DNA from 4 places in the Massilia forsythiae genome. Region 1 is predicted to be linked to each of the others. Evidence: predicted binding sites of a transcription regulator. Region 1 holds the regulator's gene; each other region holds the start of a gene.
What was found. The regulator sigma-54, encoded in region 1, starts transcription at its own class of promoters, with help from an activator protein. The targets are predictions, from matches to a motif close to TGGCANGNAANCTGCTTT.
Positions count from the first base shown of each region.

Region 2: the regulator sigma-54 is predicted to act here: its motif matches at 2,087-2,104, upstream of HH212_RS24285 (PEP-CTERM sorting domain-containing protein).
Region 3: the regulator sigma-54 is predicted to act here: its motif matches at 1,537-1,554, upstream of HH212_RS09670 (methanol/ethanol family PQQ-dependent dehydrogenase).
Region 4: the regulator sigma-54 is predicted to act here: its motif matches at 1,882-1,899, upstream of HH212_RS22760 (Npun_F0296 family exosortase-dependent surface protein).

Region 1 is NZ_CP051685.1:1,375,014-1,379,291, reverse strand. It holds gene lptC (LPS export ABC transporter periplasmic protein LptC) at 1-210, shown strand, start outside; gene lptA (lipopolysaccharide transport periplasmic protein LptA) at 238-837, shown strand; gene lptB (LPS export ABC transporter ATP-binding protein) at 834-1,616, shown strand; gene HH212_RS05890 (RNA polymerase factor sigma-54) at 1,619-3,118, shown strand; gene hpf (ribosome hibernation-promoting factor, HPF/YfiA family) at 3,195-3,560, shown strand; gene HH212_RS05880 (enoyl-CoA hydratase/isomerase family protein) at 3,631-4,278, shown strand, end outside.
Region 2 is NZ_CP051685.1:5,795,990-5,800,267, reverse strand. It holds gene HH212_RS24295 (methyl-accepting chemotaxis protein) at 1-659, opposite strand, end outside; gene HH212_RS24290 (hypothetical protein) at 736-990, opposite strand; gene HH212_RS24285 (PEP-CTERM sorting domain-containing protein) at 1,048-2,031, opposite strand; gene HH212_RS24280 (monovalent cation/H+ antiporter subunit A) at 2,507-4,278, shown strand, end outside.
Region 3 is NZ_CP051685.1:2,233,529-2,237,806, forward strand. It holds gene HH212_RS09655 (S-(hydroxymethyl)glutathione dehydrogenase/class III alcohol dehydrogenase) at 1-441, shown strand, start outside; gene gfa (S-(hydroxymethyl)glutathione synthase) at 464-1,042, shown strand; gene HH212_RS09665 (hypothetical protein) at 1,068-1,436, shown strand; gene HH212_RS09670 (methanol/ethanol family PQQ-dependent dehydrogenase) at 1,598-3,403, shown strand; gene HH212_RS09675 (c-type cytochrome) at 3,498-3,917, shown strand; gene HH212_RS09680 (quinoprotein dehydrogenase-associated putative ABC transporter substrate-binding protein) at 3,914-4,278, shown strand, end outside.
Region 4 is NZ_CP051685.1:5,429,726-5,434,003, reverse strand. It holds gene HH212_RS22765 (reverse transcriptase domain-containing protein) at 1-785, shown strand, start outside; gene HH212_RS22760 (Npun_F0296 family exosortase-dependent surface protein) at 1,068-1,829, opposite strand; gene HH212_RS22755 (bile acid:sodium symporter family protein) at 2,158-3,096, shown strand; gene HH212_RS22750 (formylglycine-generating enzyme family protein) at 3,125-4,162, opposite strand; gene HH212_RS22745 (arylsulfatase) at 4,175-4,278, opposite strand, start outside.

The sequences.
Region 1 (4,278 bases):
GGCAACGCCACCACGCAGCCGATGCAGATCCGCACCGAGGCATTGACCCTGCTGCCGGACGAGGACATCGCCAAGACCGACCGCAAGATCGACATGACGCTCGGCGCCACCGCCGTCACCGGCACCGGCATGATCGCCAACAACGCCACCCAGCAGATCCACCTGGGCGGGCGCGGCCAGATCGTCTATCCGCCGCGCGGCAAGCGCTGAAGCGCCCATCACAAGGACCCGTAACCAATGAAAAAACTATTCGCCGTCGTTGCCCTGTCGCTGGCAACGCTCACCGCCTGGGCCGAAAAGGCGGACTCGCTCAAGCAGGCCGTGATCAAGTTCGATACCGGCGACGTCGACGAGGTCAGGCAGACCCGCACGCTGACCGGCAACGTGGTGGTGGAGCGCGGCACGCTGACGCTGAAGTCGGACAAGGCCGTGCTCAAGGAATCGCCCGAGGGCTACATGCTGGTGACGCTGACCGCGGCGCCGGGCAAGGTCGCCAGCTTCCGCCAGAAGCGCGACGGCGGCCCCGACCTGTGGATGGAAGGGCAGGCCCAGCGCATCGAGTACGACGAGCGCACCGAACTGGTCAAGCTGTTCTCGAACGCGGTGGTGCGCCAGCTGGAAAACGGCAAGCTGTCGAGCGAAGTCAACGGCGCCTTCATTTCCTACGACAACCGCACCGAGGTGGCCAACGTGCGCAACGACGCCAGCGGCCAGACCAAGGCGGGGCAGGGCCGCAACACCATCATCATCGCGCCGCGCCGCAATGCGAATGCGGCCGCCGCGCCGGCCGCCGCCGCACCTGCCGTGGCTGCGCCTGCGGCCGAGGGCAGCCGATGATGGACGTCCGCCCCGAAGCCGCCGTGGTCGAATGCAGCGGCGGCAGCACCCTGGTCGTCAAGGGCCTGCAAAAGAGCTACGGCAAGCGCCTGGTGGTGCGCGACGTCTCGCTGCAGGTCGCCTGCGGCGAAGTGGTGGGCTTGCTCGGCCCGAACGGCGCCGGCAAGACCACCTCGTTCTACATGATCGTCGGCCTGGTGCCGTCGGACGCCGGCAGCATCGACATCAACGGCACCGACGTGACGAGCATGCCGATCCACCGGCGCGCATTGCTGGGACTGTCGTACCTGCCGCAGGAAGCCTCGGTGTTCCGCAAGCTGACGGTGGAAGAGAACATCCGCGCCGTGCTGGAGCTGCAGCGCGAGAACGGCAAGCGCCTGGGCAAGGAGCGCATCCGCGAGCGGCTCGACGAACTGCTGGCCGAACTGCAGATCGAGAAGCTGCGCGAGAGCCCGGCGCTGTCGCTGTCGGGCGGCGAGCGGCGGCGCGTGGAGATCGCGCGCGCGCTGGCCACCAATCCGCGCTTCGTGCTGCTGGACGAACCGTTCGCCGGCGTCGACCCGATCGCCGTGATCGAGATCCAGCGCATCGTGCGCTTCCTGAAGGAGCGCGGCATCGGCGTGCTGATCACCGACCACAACGTGCGCGAGACGCTCGGCATCTGCGACCGCGCCTACATCATCAACCAGGGCGCGGTGCTGGCATCCGGGCGTCCCGACGACATCATCGCCGACGAGTCGGTGCGCCGCGTCTATCTCGGCGAACACTTCCGCATGTAGTCATGAAACAGTCGCTGCAACTCAAGACCTCGCAACACCTGGCACTGACCCCGCAGCTGCAGCAGTCGATCCGGCTGCTGCAGCTGTCCACGCTCGAACTGCACCAGGAAATCGAACAGGTGCTGAGCGATAACCCGCTGCTGGAACGCCTGGACGATCCGCTCGACCGCTCGGTGCGCCTGCTGGCCGACGGCGCCATCAACAACAACGCCGGCACGTCGACGACCCCGTCGAACGAGGCGCCCAACGCGGAAGCCAACGGCCAGGAAGGCGGCGCCGCTGCCGAGAACGGCGAAGGCGGCGAAGCCAGTGGCGACGAGGGCGGCGGCGCAGCCGAAGGCGCGGATGCCGACTGGGGAGAGACGGGACGCGCCAGCGGCAATGGCGACGACGAGGACGGCCGCCCGCAGCTGGAAGCCAGTCCGGTCTCGCTGCGCGAGCATTTGATGGAGCAGTTGCGCCTGACCTGCTTCGCCGCGCGCGATTGCGCGCTGGTGGAACTGGTGATCGACGCGCTCGACGACAACGGTTACCTGGAAGAGCCGTTGGACGACATCCACGCGCGCCTGCCGCAAGAGCTGGAAGTCGAGTTCGACGAGCTGCGCACCGCGCTGGCGCTGGTGCAGAGCATGGACCCGCCCGGCGTCGGGGCGCGCAGCGCGGCCGAGTGCCTGGCGCTGCAGATCCGGCGCATGCACGGCGTGCCGCTGGTGACGCGGCGCATGGCCCTGGTCATCGTCGAGCGCTACCTGAGCTGGTTCGCGCAGCGCGAATTCAACAAGCTGAAAAAGGCGCTCGACTGCGACGACGAAGACCTGCGCGAGGCGCAGGCGGTGATCCGCCAGTGCAATCCGCATCCGGGTGCGGCATTCGCAGCGGACGTGTCCGACTACGTGGTGCCGGACGTGATCGTGCGCCGCGCCAAGGACGGCTGGAGCGTGCAATTGAATCCGGAAGTGATGCCGCGCCTGCGCGTGAACAGCGTGTACGCGTCGCTGCTGAAACAGGGCAAGAGCGAGAGCCAATTGAGCGCGCAATTGCAGGAAGCGAAGTGGCTGATCAAGAACATGCGCCAGCGTTTCGACACGATCCTGCGCGTGGCGCAAGCCATCGTCGATCGCCAGCGCAACTTTTTCTCCCATGGCGCGGTTGCCATGCGTCCCCTTGTTTTACGCGAGATAGCTGATACACTAGGCCTACACGAGAGCACAATTTCTCGGGTTACAACTCAAAAATACATGCTGACGCCGCATGGCATGTTCGAGTTGAAGTACTTTTTTGGGAGCCACGTTGCGACCGAGGCGGGCGGTGAAGCGTCCTCGACGGCAATCCGGGCTCTGATCGTGCAACTTACAGGAGCGGAAGACCCCAAGAATCCCTTATCGGATAGCAAGATTGCGGACATGCTGGGGGAGCAGGGCATGGTGATTGCGCGCCGCACGGTCGCCAAGTACCGTGAAGCCTTGAAGATTCCACCCGTCAGCCTCCGCAAATCCTTGTAGCCGGCCTTCGTATCAAGCGCTGTTCGCCGCATTTTCCCCAAAGCCCGGACAGCTGCGTATCTTCAAAGGAGTGTGTATGAATCTCACCATCAGTGGACATCACCTGGATGTAACCCCCGCCATCCGAGAATACGTACAGAACAAGCTCGAGCGCATCACCCGCCATTTCGATCAAGTGATCGACTCCCACGTCATCCTCTGCATCGACAACCTCACCGAGAAAGAAAAACGCCAGAAGGCCGAGATCAACCTGCGTGTCGCGGGCAAGATCGTGCACGTCGCCAGCGCGGCCCACGACCTGTACGCAGCGATCGACATGCTGATGGACCGTCTCGACCGGCAAGTGCAGAAGTACAAGCAGATGCTGCAAAATCACAGTCGCACGGCGCTCAAGCATCTGTCCGATGCGGGCGATGCCGACGACGTTCCCGCCACGGCATAAGCCGGCTGCAGCAACGACAACGAAGGGCGCATCGGCGCCCTTTTTGCTTGATGGACGTCCGCAAAATACCATGAACCAACACGTGCACGCCCGCGTCGTCAACCGCACCGGCATCCTGACGCTGGACCGTCCCAAGGCCCTCAATTCCCTGTCGCTCGACATGGTGCGTGCGCTCACCGCGGCGCTGCTGGCGTGGCGCGCGGACGATGGCGTCGATGCCGTCGTCATCGGCAGCACCAGCGACAAAGCCTTGTGCGCCGGCGGCGACATCCGCTTTTTCCACCAGGCCGGCGGCGCCACGCCCGGCACCGGCAGCGCGCTGCTGGAAGATTTCTTCACCGAAGAATACACGCTGAACCACCTCGTGCATTTTCATGGTAAACCGTATATATCGTTGATGGACGGCGTGGTGATGGGCGGCGGCATGGGCATCGCCCAGGGCGGCCCCGGCTGCGGCCTGCGCATCGTGACCGAGCGCACCAGGATGGCGATGCCGGAGGTGAACATCGGCATGTTCCCGGACGTCGGCGGCAGCCATTTCCTGGCGCATGCGCCGGGCCGGCTCGGCGTCTACCTGGGCGTGAGCGGCGCCACCATCGGCGCCGCCGACGCGCTGTATGCCGGCCTGGCCGACCTGTTCGTGCCCGCCGCCCGGCTGGACGGCTTGCGCGCACTGGTCGGCAGCGTGCCCGGCGCCGCACTGCCCGAAGCGATGCGC
Region 2 (4,278 bases), 1.8 Mb from region 1:
ACCGCTTCGCCCAGCGGCCGGGTAACGGAGCGGGTCAGGACATAGGCGGCGGCCGCCGCCAGCAGCACGGCGAGCGCGGCGGCGCCCGTCAACACAAACGTGGAATTGCGGTACAGCGCCTGCGCATGCCCGGCGCCTTGTTCGATGGCCGTTTCCTGGAATGCCAGCATCTCTTCCAGCGCGGCCAGGTAGGCGCCCTGGGTTTTATATCCCGGTCCGTACAGGGTGACGGTGGCCTCGGCCTTCTGGCCCGCCTGCGCCTGCGCCACCACCGCCGCGGTGAAGCTGCGGTAGGCGGTCATGTTGCCCTTGACCCGATCCAGGATCTCGCGGTCCCGGCCCGTGCCGCTCAGGCGGTCGAGCCTGGCGAGCAGGTCGTCGGCCTTGGCCTGGTTCTTGGCCAGCGTCTGCAGGTTCGACGAGAACGCCTTGTCGTCGCTGACCAGGATCAGGTTGCGCACGACGCGTGCGGTGTCCACGGCCAGGTAGGACAGCTTGGCGGTCAGCGCGGCCTTGGGCTGCAGCCTGGTCGCGACCGTGTCCGTGAGTCCGTTCATTTCCGAGAGGCGCGACAGGCCGACCGCGGTCAGCAGGATCAAGAGCAGGCACAGCAGGCTGAAGCCGAGGCCCAGGCGGGCGCCGATATTGAGTTTGTTCATGGGCGATGATTGTGAAACCAATTAATGATCTGTGGAAACAAATGTTGCATGGAAATTTTTGATGCAACAAGCATTTTCAAAGAATTTCGTGGTTCTTACCACAGCATCGCCCTGGAACTCGACCGGTAGTGCAGCGAGTGCATGCGCGCCCGGCCGGCGAGCGCCCATGCAGCGCGCGAATCAGCGTGCCGGCTGCGCCGGTGGGCCGCTCCGCCAGCAGGCGGTCCGCGAGCATGGCGATCTCGTCGCACAGCGCCAGCGGTTCGAGCCGGGCGGCTGGAATCTGCCCGAGGCCCGCAATCGTCAGCCGTGGCGACGAGCGGACGATCATGGCGGCGACGGACGATTCCAACCGGTCGCGCCGGCGCGATGCCGGCCCAGCGGCGATTCAGGCCGCGGCGGTACCGCGCTGGCGCCGGCGCGCCAGCACCATCAGGCCGCCCAGCGACGCGAACATCCACGCCATGCCCGGCTCCGGCACTTGCTCCGCCGCCAGCTGGTCGGCCGCGAACTGCTGCAGCGCCAGCGCCATGGTGCCGCTGATGCCGAGGTCGCGCGCCACCAGGTCGCCGGCGCCGAACGCGCGCGGGTCGAGGCCGGTGACCGAGCCGTAGATGGTCAGCGCTTCCAGGTAGTAGCCGTACACGCTGGCGTGGTAATTGTCCGGCGCCCACAGGTCGACCTGGCCGGCGCCGATACCGTCGTACGGGTTGGCGTCGGCCACGCCGGCGGCGATGGCGCGGTTCCAGGTCTCGCCGACCGGGATCACGCCGTCGATCAGGTTCGAAGCGGCGTCGGCGGCGTCGTAGCCCTTGCGCACGTCCAGCGCCATCTGGTAGATCGACTGGCCGTACCACGGGCTCGCCGTTTTATAGGTGAGGTCGGCGCGCGACCAGGTCGAGGTCAGCATCACTTCCACGTTCGGGTTTTGCGCATGGAAGGCTTGGGCCAGCAGGTCGGCGTACTTGGTGAGCGTGTCCGGGTTGCCGGGATGGGCGGCGTCCAGCGTGCTGTAGCTCTGCAGCAGCACCTTGTCGAACGGTTTATTGATGACGGCCAGCTTATTGTTGTAGTGGTAGTCGACGCCCACGCCCGGCACCGTTTCCAGGCTGACGTCGTAGTTCAGTCCCGCTTCCACCGTCAGCGCCTTGAACAGCGCCGGCACGCCGCCGATGTTCGAGCCGTTCAGGTCGGTTACCGAGCCCGGCTTGTAGTTCTGCACCAGCGGCGCGGCGCCGGCCGGCTCGCCGTAGGTGAAGCTGTTGCCGACGAACAGGATCGTCGTCGCCGAGGCGGGCAGGGCGCAGGCGCCGAGGGCCAGGGTGGCGAACAGGGCGCCGATGGAACGGCGGATGGTGGAATCGATGTGCATGGTGGTCTCCGGTCTTGGTGTATGCATGGCGGGCGGCTTGCCCGCGTCGTTGGGGCAAGCAAGTCCCGTGCCGCGCCCTCGGCAGCGGGCGCCATGGCCGATCCGGCCGCGCCACCAACCGTGCGCCGCTGCGGCCTGTAAAAATCGTCGACAACCGATCGCGCAAAAAATGCCTGGGATTTGGCAGAATCATGGACAAGAATCCAGTATTTACGTCGTCGATCGAGGATGTTTTATGCTGAACATGGATAGTGCATGAAAACAATTCCTGCGTTGCCAGAGTAACGTGTTGTCGTTATCTCACCATTCCCGCTACAGTATTGACGTTCAGGACCTCATTGGTGGATGCCATGCCCGACGATTTCATGTACCCGAAACCGCCAGGATTGTTGCTCGCAACGGCCCTGAGCCACGCCCGTGACCTGCCGCCGGCGCGCGCCGATCGGCACCGTCGCCGCCGGCGCGATTGATGCCGATGGCGTCGCCACAGCTATTCATCCTGATACTGCTGCCCTTCGTCGGCGCATTGGTCGCCGGCTGCATGCCGGCCGGCTCGCGCACGCGTCCGGCGGCGGTGGCCGGCGTTGCCACGCTGGCGGCGCTGGTGCTGGCCGTCGCCCAGTTCGGGCGTATCCGCAGCGGCGACATCCTCGCTTCGCGCGCCGCCTGGCTGCCGCAGTTCGGCCTCGACATCGTCTGGCGCATGGATGGCCTGGCCTGGCTGTTCACGATCATGGCGCTGGGCATTGGCCTGCTGGTGTTGCTGTATGCGCGCTACTACATGTCGCGCCGCGATCCGGTGGCGCGCTTCTTCGCCTACATGCTCGCCTTCATGGGGTCGATGCTGGGCGTGGTCTTGTCGGGCAATATCATTCAATTGGTCGTGTTCTGGGAACTCACCAGCCTGACCTCCTTTCTCCTGATCGGCTACTGGCAGGAACGCAGCGATGCGCGCCGCGGCGCGCGCATGGCGTTCACGGTGACGACCACCGGCGGCCTGTGCCTGCTGGCGGGCATGCTGCTGGTCGGCCACATCGCCGGCAGCTACGACCTGGATGCGGTGCTGGCGGCCGGGGAGCGCATCCGCGCGCACGCGCTGTACCCGGCGGCGCTGGTGCTGGTGGCGCTGGGCGCGCTGACCAAGAGCGCGCAGTTCCCGTTCCACTTCTGGCTGCCGCACGCGATGGCGGCGCCGACGCCGGTATCCGCCTACCTGCATTCGGCCACCATGGTCAAGGCCGGCGTGTTCCTGCTGATGCGCTTCTGGCCGGTGCTGTCGGGCGCGCCGGAGTGGCACTGGATCGTCGGCGGCGCCGGCGTCTGCACGCTGCTGCTGGCCTCGTTCTTCGCCATCTTCCAGAACGACATGAAGGGCCTGCTGGCGTATTCCACCATCAGCCACCTCGGCCTGATCACGGTGCTGCTGGGGATCGGCACGCCGCTGTCGGTGGTGGCGGCGATCTTCCATACGGTGAACCACGGGATCTTCAAGGCCTCGCTGTTCATGGCGGTGGGCATCGTCGACCACGAGACCGGCACGCGCGATATGCGCCTGCTGCGCGGCCTGCGCCACGCCATGCCGTACACGGCGGCGCTGGCGGTGGTGGCCAGCGCCGCCATGGCCGGGGTGCCGCTGCTGAACGGTTTCCTGTCGAAGGAGATGTTCTTTGCCGAGGCGGCGCTGGTGGGCGGCACCGAGGATTGGTCGATGGCGGTGGCGGCCACGCTGATGGGCATTTTCAGCGTGGCCTATTCGCTGCGCTTCATCAGCGTGTTCTTCGGCGCGCCCGCCACCGGGCGCGATCCGGAAGCATACAAGCCGCCGCACGAGCCGCCGCGCTGGATGCGCTTTCCGATCGAATGCCTGGTGGTGCTGTGCATCCTGGTCGGCATGTTTCCCGAGCGCGCGGTCGGCGCCGTGCTGGCGGTGGCCGCGCACGCGGTGCTGGGGAGCGCGCTGCCGGCCTACGACCTGGGCATCTGGCACGGGTTCAACTTGCCGCTCTTGATGAGCGTCGTGGCGCTGGCCGGCGGCGTGGTCTTGTATGTGCTGCTGCGCCGCCATGCCAACCTGCGCCAGCGCACCGACGTGCCGCTGCTGCACCGCATGCAGGGCGCGCAAGCCTACGAAAACACGATGTCCGCGCTGGGCACCGCGGCCGACCGCCTGATGCGGCGCGCCGGCACGCGCCGCCTGCAGCCGCAACTGCGCGCCGTGGTGCTGCTGATGGTTGCAAGCCCGCTCCT
Region 3 (4,278 bases), 860 kb from region 1:
CGCATCGAGATCGCGCGCCGCTTCGGCATGACCGACTTCGTCAATCCGAACGAGGTCGGCAACCTGGTGGACCACATCGTGCAGATGACCGACGGCGGCGCCGACTATGCGTTCGAATGCATCGGCAACGTCGGCGTCATGCGCCAGGCGCTGGAGTGCTGCCACAAGGGCTGGGGCCAGTCCTTCATCATCGGCGTCGCCGCTGCCGGGCAGGAAATCGCCACCCGGCCATTCCAGCTGGTGACCGGTCGCCAGTGGAAGGGCAGCGCGTTCGGCGGCGCGCGCGGCCGCACCGACGTGCCGACCATCGTCGACTGGTACATGGACGGCAAGATCAATATCGACGACCTGATCACCCACACCCTGCCGCTCGAACGCATCAACGATGGGTTCGCGCTGATGAAGAGCGGGCAATCGATCCGCTCGGTGGTCCTGTATTGAATCACCCAACAAGGAGAAAATCATGAGCGATGCGGTCAAGATTCACCCGTCGGTCGATGCCGGTATCGCGCCGGCACGGCCGGGCTTTGCCGGTGGCACCCTGTCCTGCCATTGCGCCAGCGATCCGGTGACGGTCGAGGTCGGCGCGCAGGTGGCGCACAACCACGTGTGCGGCTGTACCAAATGCTGGAAGCCGGACGGATCGCTGTTTTCGCAGGTAGCGGTGGTCGCACGCGACAAGGTCAAGGTCACGGCCAATGGCGGCAAGCTGAAGGTGGTGGATGCGGGCGCCACCATCCAGCGGCATGCCTGCGAGGTGTGCGGCGTGCATCTGTACGGCCGCATCGAGAACGACCAGCACGCCTTTTACGGACTCGACTTCGTGCACCCCGAGCTGTCGGACCAACCGGGCTGGTCGGCGCCGGAATTTGCCGCCTTCGTGTCCTCGATCATCGAATCGGGCGCCCGGCCCGAACAGATGGGCGCGGTGCGCGCGCGCCTGCAGGAACTCGGATTGCCGCCCTACGACGTGCTGTCGCCGCCGCTGATGGATGCGATCTCGACCCATGTCGCCCGCCAGCGCGGCGTGCTCAAGGATTGATGCCGTACGACGACTGGAGAGCCGAATGAGGCCATGTCATTTGCTGTTGCCCGCCGTGCTGGCGCTGGTATCGCCGTCATGGGCAGCGCCACCGGCGGCGCATGCCGGCGACTACCCCACCAGCGGACGCGTCGAGTACGTGCTGGAGTGCATGCAAAAGCATGACGGCAAATACGAGTATCTCTACAAGTGCTCGTGCGTCATCGACCGTATCGCCAACGCACTGTCCTACGACGATTACGTGGCGATGTCGGTCGCACTGCGCAACCAGGGCTTGCCGGGGGAACGCGGCGGGGTGTTCCGCGACGCGGCCGCGGTCAAGGACATGGCGAGTAGGTACAAGACGATCGAAACCGGCGCCAACAAGGCATGCGCCGTGCCGCAACAACCGTAGCGCTGCGTTCGCGTGACGCTGTACCGCGGGCGATACAGGGCAGGGCGCCGGCTGTCCCGAACCTGCGTACGAGATTATCCGCTTGCCCCGCAATGACGGTTGGCACGCTACATGCTGGAAGACTTGATGGACCCAAATAAAAACCACGAGGAGACTTCACCATGTCATTTCAATCGAGAACCACCTGCTGGGGTACCTGCCTGGCGCTGCTGGCCGGGACGGCGTTCGCGGCCGATTCCGACGTCGCGCAACTGACCAAGGACCCGAAGAACTGGGCGATGCAGGCCGGCGACCTGAACAACCACCGCTACAGCGAACTGAAGCAGATCACCACCAAGAACGCCAAGAACCTCAGCGTGGCCTGGACCTTCTCGACCGGCGTATTGCGCGGGCACGAGGGCGGTCCGCTGGTGATCGGCGACACCATGTACCTGCACAGTCCGTTCCCGAACAAGGTATTCGCCATCGCTCTGGAAGACCAGAGCATCCGCTGGAAGTACGAGCCGAAGCAGGACGCCACCGTGATCCCGGTGATGTGCTGCGACACCGTCAACCGCGGCCTGGCCTATGCCAACGGCAAGATCTTCCTGCAGCAGGCCGACACCACGCTGGTGGCGCTGGATGCCAAGACCGGTAACGAGCTGTGGAAGGTCAAGGTGGGCGACCCCAAGATCGGCGAAACGACCACCAATACCCCGCACATCTTCAAGGACAAGGTGCTGACCGGCATCAGCGGCGGTGAATTCGGCGTGCGCGGACGCATCACGGCGCACGACATCAATACCGGCAAGGTCCTGTGGAAAGCCTACAGCACCGGGCCGGACAATGAATTGCTGGTCGATCCGGCCAAGACCATGACCTGGACCGATGGCAAGATGGCGCCGATCGGTCCCGATTCCTCGCTCAAGACCTGGCAGGGCGACCAGTGGAAGCTGGGCGGCGGCACCACCTGGGGTTGGTACAGCTACGATCCGGCGCTGAACGTGGTGTATTACGGCACCGGTAATCCGAGCACCTGGAACCCGCGCCAGCGTCCGGGTGACAACAAGTGGTCGATGACGATTTTCGCGCGCGATCTCGACACCGGCATGGCGAAATGGGTCTACCAGATGACGCCGCACGACGAGTGGGACTACGACGGCGTGAACGAGATGATCCTGGCCGACATCAAGGTCAAGGGCAAGCCGCACAAGGCGCTGGTGCACTTCGACCGCAACGGCTTCGCCTACACGATGGACCGGGTGAGCGGCGAATTGCTGGTGGCCGAAAAATACGATCCGGTGGTGAACTGGGCCACCCACGTCGACATGAAGAGCGGCCGGCCGCAGGTGGTCGCCAAATACAGTACCGATAAGAACGGGCCGGACGTGAATACCAAAGGCGTGTGCCCGTCGGCGCTGGGCACCAAGGACCAGCAGCCGGCCAGCTATTCGCCGCGCACCGGCCTGTTCTACGTGCCGACCAACCACGTCTGCATGGACTATGAACCGTTCCAGATCGAGTACACGGCCGGCCAGCCCTACGTCGGTTCGACCCTCTCGATGTATGCGGCGCCGAACAGCCATGGCGGCATGGGCAACTTCATCGCCTGGGATGCCGGCACCGGCAAGATGGTGTGGTCAAAGCCGGAACGCTTCTCGGTATGGAGCGGCGCGCTGACCACGGCCGGCGACGTGGTGTTCTACGGCACCCTGGAAGGCTACCTGAAGGCGGTCGACCTCAACGGCAAGGAACTGTGGAAGTTCAAGACGCCGTCCGGCATCATCGGCAACGTCACGACCTGGGAGTACAAGGGCAAGCAATATGTCGGCGTCCTGTCGGGCATCGGCGGCTGGGCCGGCATCGGCCTGGCGGCAGGCCTCACCAAGGGCACCGAAGGGCTGGGCGCGGTCGGCGGCTACAAGGATCTCGCCAAGTACACCGAACTCGGCGGCGTGCTGACCGTGTTCGCGTTGTCCGATCGCTGAGCCCCTGTCGGATGGGCGCCGGCGCCGCCATGCGGCATGCGCGCCCGTGCGGTTTGTGCCCGAGGCCTCGCTTCTCCAAGGAATCGATATGTCCATGATCAAGAAAGCCATGCTGTCCATGGCCGCTGGCAGCATGCTGTTCTTCGTGCCCGTATTCGCACCGGTACTGGCCCAGGCCCAGGCGGCCGATGCGGCGCCGTACCAGGTCAGCGAAGGCAACAAGGTGGATGCCCACACCCTGAGCGGCTGGCGTACCTGGCGTGCCCTGGCTTGCGAGCGCTGCCACGGTCCTGCACAGGAAGGCATGGTAGGGCCGTCGCTCGTCAACAGCCTGAAAGTCCTCAGCAAGGACCAGTTCAAGGAAACCGTGCTGAAAGGGCGGATCGACAAGGGTATGCCCAACTTCGACGGCAGCAAGATGGTGGTCGAGAACATCGACAACCTGTACGCCTACTTGAAGGGGCGCTCGGACGGCGCCATCCAGCCCGGCCGCCTGCAGGAGATCGGCAAATGACGATCCATACATACGCCAACAGGGCGCGCGCTGCGCTCGCCCTCGGCTGCCTGTGTGTCTGCGCGTCGTGGACGCTGGCGCCGCCGGCCGCGGCCCAGGACGGCGGCCAGCCGGCGCCGGATGCGGCCGGGCCCGGCGAGGACAAGGTGCTGCGCGTGTGCCAGGATCCGAACAACCTGCCGTTCTCGAACCGCTCCCAGGCCGGGTTCGAAAACCGCATCGCGGCCCTGTTCGCCCAGCAGCTGGGCTGGAAGCTGGAAACCACCTGGTTTCCGCAACGGATCGGGTTCATCCGCAATACCCTGCGTGCCCGGCAGGCGCATTCGGACCGGTTCAAATGCGACCTGGTCACCGGGGTGCC
Region 4 (4,278 bases), 2.2 Mb from region 1:
TGATCGATCGTCTCAAGAAACGCGTGAACGAGGCTGGCGTAATCTGGCTGGTCCGTGCTTATCTGAACGCGGGCATCATGGATGGCGGCGTGGTGGTCGAACGCGCCGAGGGCACGCCGCAAGGCGGGCCGCTCTCGCCGTTGCTGGCCAATGTGCTTCTCGACGAGGTGGATCGCGAGCTGGAACGAAGGGGGCATCGCTTTGCCCGCTATGCCGATGACTGCAATGTTTATGTGCGCAGTCGGAAAGCGGGTGAGCGGGTAATGGCTTTGCTCAAGCGTCGCTACGACAAGCTGCACTTGAAGATCAACGAATCGAAAAGTGCGGTGGCAAGCGCATTTGGCCGCAAATTTCTGGGCTACGCCTTTCGGGCAGCTCCGAAAGGCGAGGTAAAACGCAAGGTCGCCAGTCAGGCGTTGAGCAAGTTCAAGCAGCGAATCCGGGAACTCACCCGGCGATCCGGGGGACGCAGTATCGAACAGGTGATTGAAGGTCTACGCCCCTACGTCCTGGGCTGGAAGGCTTATTTCGGATTGACGCAAACCCCGAAAGTCTGGCGCAAGCTGGACGAATGGATGCGTCACCGGATGCGGGCTATCCAACTCAAACACTGGCGGCGCGGGACGACGATCTACCGTGAATTACTGGCTCTGGGCGCTCCGGCTGCTGTGGCCCGTCAAGTCGCGGCGAATAGCCGCAGATGGCAACGCAATAGTCGCTACCTGCTCAACCGGATTTTCACGATTGCCTACTTTGATCGTCTTGGCATGCCACGACTCTCATAACCTCAACTACTCGAACCGCCCGGTGCGGACCCGCATGCCGGGTGGTGTGGCAGGGGACCGGTCAGTTTATCTGGCCGCCCCTATGCCGATCCGGTCCGCTTTCGGTCCGCTTTCTCAGCAGCCGGCCGCCGTTGCCGCATCACGCCGGCCGGCAGCGCGCGGCCGCGACCAGGCCGTCCAGTCGCTCCTGGCCGCAGTTGGTCATCGGGTTCTGCCTGGTCTAGACTAGGGTCTTGCGCCGGCCAGCCCTCGTGCACCGGCACCGGGCATTCGTTCCGAACGTCAGCGCTTCTTGCGCTTGCGAGCGGCAACCAGGGCGACCGCGCTCAAGCCCAGCAGCGACAGCGAGCCGGGTTCCGGGACCGGATTGAGCACCGTGCCGCTGGTCGTGACATAACGGCCGACGGTATGGTTGTCCGATTCGTAGCCCGAATTGGCGACGGTCTCCGAGAACTCGACGCGATCGAAGCCGCTCGCATCCTGATCGAAGAAGTTCAGGAAGACGTAGGGCTGCGGCGTGTTTTCCCCGGTCTTCGGATTGCCGCAGTAGGGATTGCTGGTGCCGGTCGCGCAGCTGCCGGTGAGCGCCAGCACGGCATCCGGACTGAAGCTGAAGACCAGCTCGTCGCCTTTGAAGAATTTCAACTGGTTGCCCGCATCCAGGGCCGACAGCCAGAATCCGAAATATGTTACCGGGTCCGCGCTCGACAGGGACAGGGAATAGATCGCCGACGAAGCGCTGCCGGTCGACGTCAGCGCATAGTTGCCCTCGGCGCCGCCATACAGGTTTTGATTCGCGATATCGACGTTGGTGTAGGTGCCGGTGATCGCACCCGAACCGGTCATGCCGAAGGTCGTGGTAAACGATTGATTCAGGCCGGTCTGGCGGGTGGTGAAACGCTCGACGCCCTTGGTGGTGAACGCCGCGGTGGTGTCGGTAACGCCCGGCGCCTCGTAGGTGACGGTAAAGGCCGGGGCCGCGCCCGCGATGCCGGACAACGTGGCAAGGGACAGGGCGACGAGATGGTTGCTGAACGATTTCACTTATTTTCCTTATGGTAATTAAACAAGAAACTTTGATAATTTATAAATATATTAAGCAATGTTTATGCTAAAGGGAAGTGTTTATTTACTTGCAACATGTTTGTTTGGGGAATTTTGATATCTCGATAGGGCCCATGGGTGCGGTGAACCGATGCGTCACCGGTTCAAGGACACTGCCCATAACTGTTTAAATGCAACTAACCGATTGATGCTTCGATTGAAATATCGAGCGAGCAGGACATCGTGGTGTCGATTGGCTACAATGCCGTCCGGTCCGCCACATGGGGTGCGCGGACGGGCGCATCGATCGACAGCGAAAAGGGCACGCGTGAACGCATTGGAAAAAGCCAGCAACGTCGTCGGAAAGACGTTTTCCCTATGGGTGATCCTGTTCGCCTGTCTCGGCTTTTTCTTCCCGCAGCTGTTTGTCGCTTATAAAACCTGGATCGCGCCGCTGCTCGGCGTCGTCATGTTCGGCATGGGCCTGACCCTGTCGGCGGCCGATTTCCGCGCCGTGTTGCGGCGCCCGCGCGACGTGCTGATCGGCGTGGTCGGCCACTACCTGATCATGCCCGGCATCGCCTACGTGCTGGCGCTGGCGTTGCGGCTGCCGCCCGAGATCGCGGTCGGCGTGATCCTGGTGGGTTGCTGCCCGAGCGGCACCGCCTCCAACGTCATGACCTTCCTGGCCAGGGGCGACGTGGCGCTGGGCGTGTCGATCGCGCTGGTGTCGACATTGGTCGCGCCGCTGGCCACGCCGGCCCTGGTGTCGCTGCTGGCCGGCAGGTGGATGGCGATCGATACCCGCTCGCTGTTCCTGGACATCGTGCAGGTGGTCATCGTCCCGATCGTGCTGGGCGTCGTCGCCAAGACGGTCTTCCGCAGGCAGGCGGCCGCCAGCGTCAAGGCGCTGCCGCTGGTGTCGACGCTGACGATCGTGTTCATCATCGCCATCATCGTCGCCTTGAACCAGCCGAAGATCCTCGGCAACGGCCTGCTGATCCTGGCCGCGGTGGTGCTGCACAACCTGCTCGGGTTCGCGCTCGGCTATGGGTTCGCGCGCCTGTTCGGCATGGACCTGGCCAAGCGCAAGGCGGTGACGCTGGAGACCGGCATGCAGAATTCCGGACTCGGCGCCGCGCTGGCCGCCGCCCATTTCACGCCACTGGCGGCGGTGCCGAGCGCATTGTTCAGCGTGTGGCACAACCTGTCCGGTTCGGCGCTGGCCACCTGGTTCGCGCGCAAGGCGGAGCGGCCGATACGGTGACGACCCGGCCGCCGCCGCGGCAACGCTGCTAGGGCGCGCGCAAGACCGTCCGGAAGCCGATGTGGCTGGCGCCCAGGTCGGCTTCCTGCGACTCGCGCGCCGCCGCGCGGTAGCGCACGCAATAGTCGGGCGAGCACAGGAAGGAGCCGCCCTTGATCACCATCGGCCGGTCCGGCCTGGGCGCCGATGCCGCCGTGGCGACGGCCGCCGTATCCCCGTTCATGTGCGGCTGGCGCGGGCCTTCGTACGGGTCCCTGGTCCATTCCCAGGCATTGCCGATCATGTCGTACAGGCCGAAGGCGTTGGGCGCGTAGCAGCCGACCGGGGCCAGGCCGGCGTGGCCGTCGGCGGCCAGGTCGGCCAGCGGGAACGGGCCCTGCCAGTAGTTGGCGGCCGGGCGGCCGGCGCCGTCCACCGGCGCCGTGTCCAGTTCCTCGCCGTCGCGCCCGGCCTTGCCGGCGTATTCCCACTCGGCCTCGGTGGGCAGGTCGCGTCCCAGCCAGCGCGCGTAGGCGAGGGCGTCGGCCTGGGTCACCATGACGACCGGCTGGTTGGGCGGCGGCGCGGCGGGCAAGTTTCCGTCGGCGGCGGGGCCGTCGCGCCGCTTCCAGTCGGCGCCGCGCACGTAGTTCCACCAGGCGTACGGGCGGCGGCCCAGCTTGTCTTCCCCGGGCGTGTGGAACACCACCGCCGCGCCCTCGCGCTCGGCCTGCGTGACGTAGCCGGTGGCGTGCACGAAGCGCTCGAACTGGGCGTTGGTGACCTCGGTGCGGTCGATCCAGAACGCGGAAACATGGCGCCGTTCGCCATCGGCCGGGCGCTCGTCCGGATAGCCGCGCGTGCTGCCGAATACGAAGTCGCCACCCGGCACCCGCACCATGCCGGCATGGACGTCGCTGCCCCATCCCGGCGGCAGGCCGCCGTTGGCAGCGCAAAGCGCCTCGCTGCCCAGGGACGTCGCGGCGCGGGCGGGGCCGCCGTCCGGCGCGGCGCGGCTCCACACCGCGGCGCCGATGCAGGCCAGCACGAGCAACAGCGTCGAAGGACGGTAAAACGCGTTCAGCATGCCGCCATCTCCTCAGTAGAACCCTGCCGGGCGCAGCGGCTCAACGCCGCCGACCTGCGTCATGTAAGCCTGCCAGCGCTGCACCAGCTGCGCCACGACCTCCGGGTGGCCTGCGG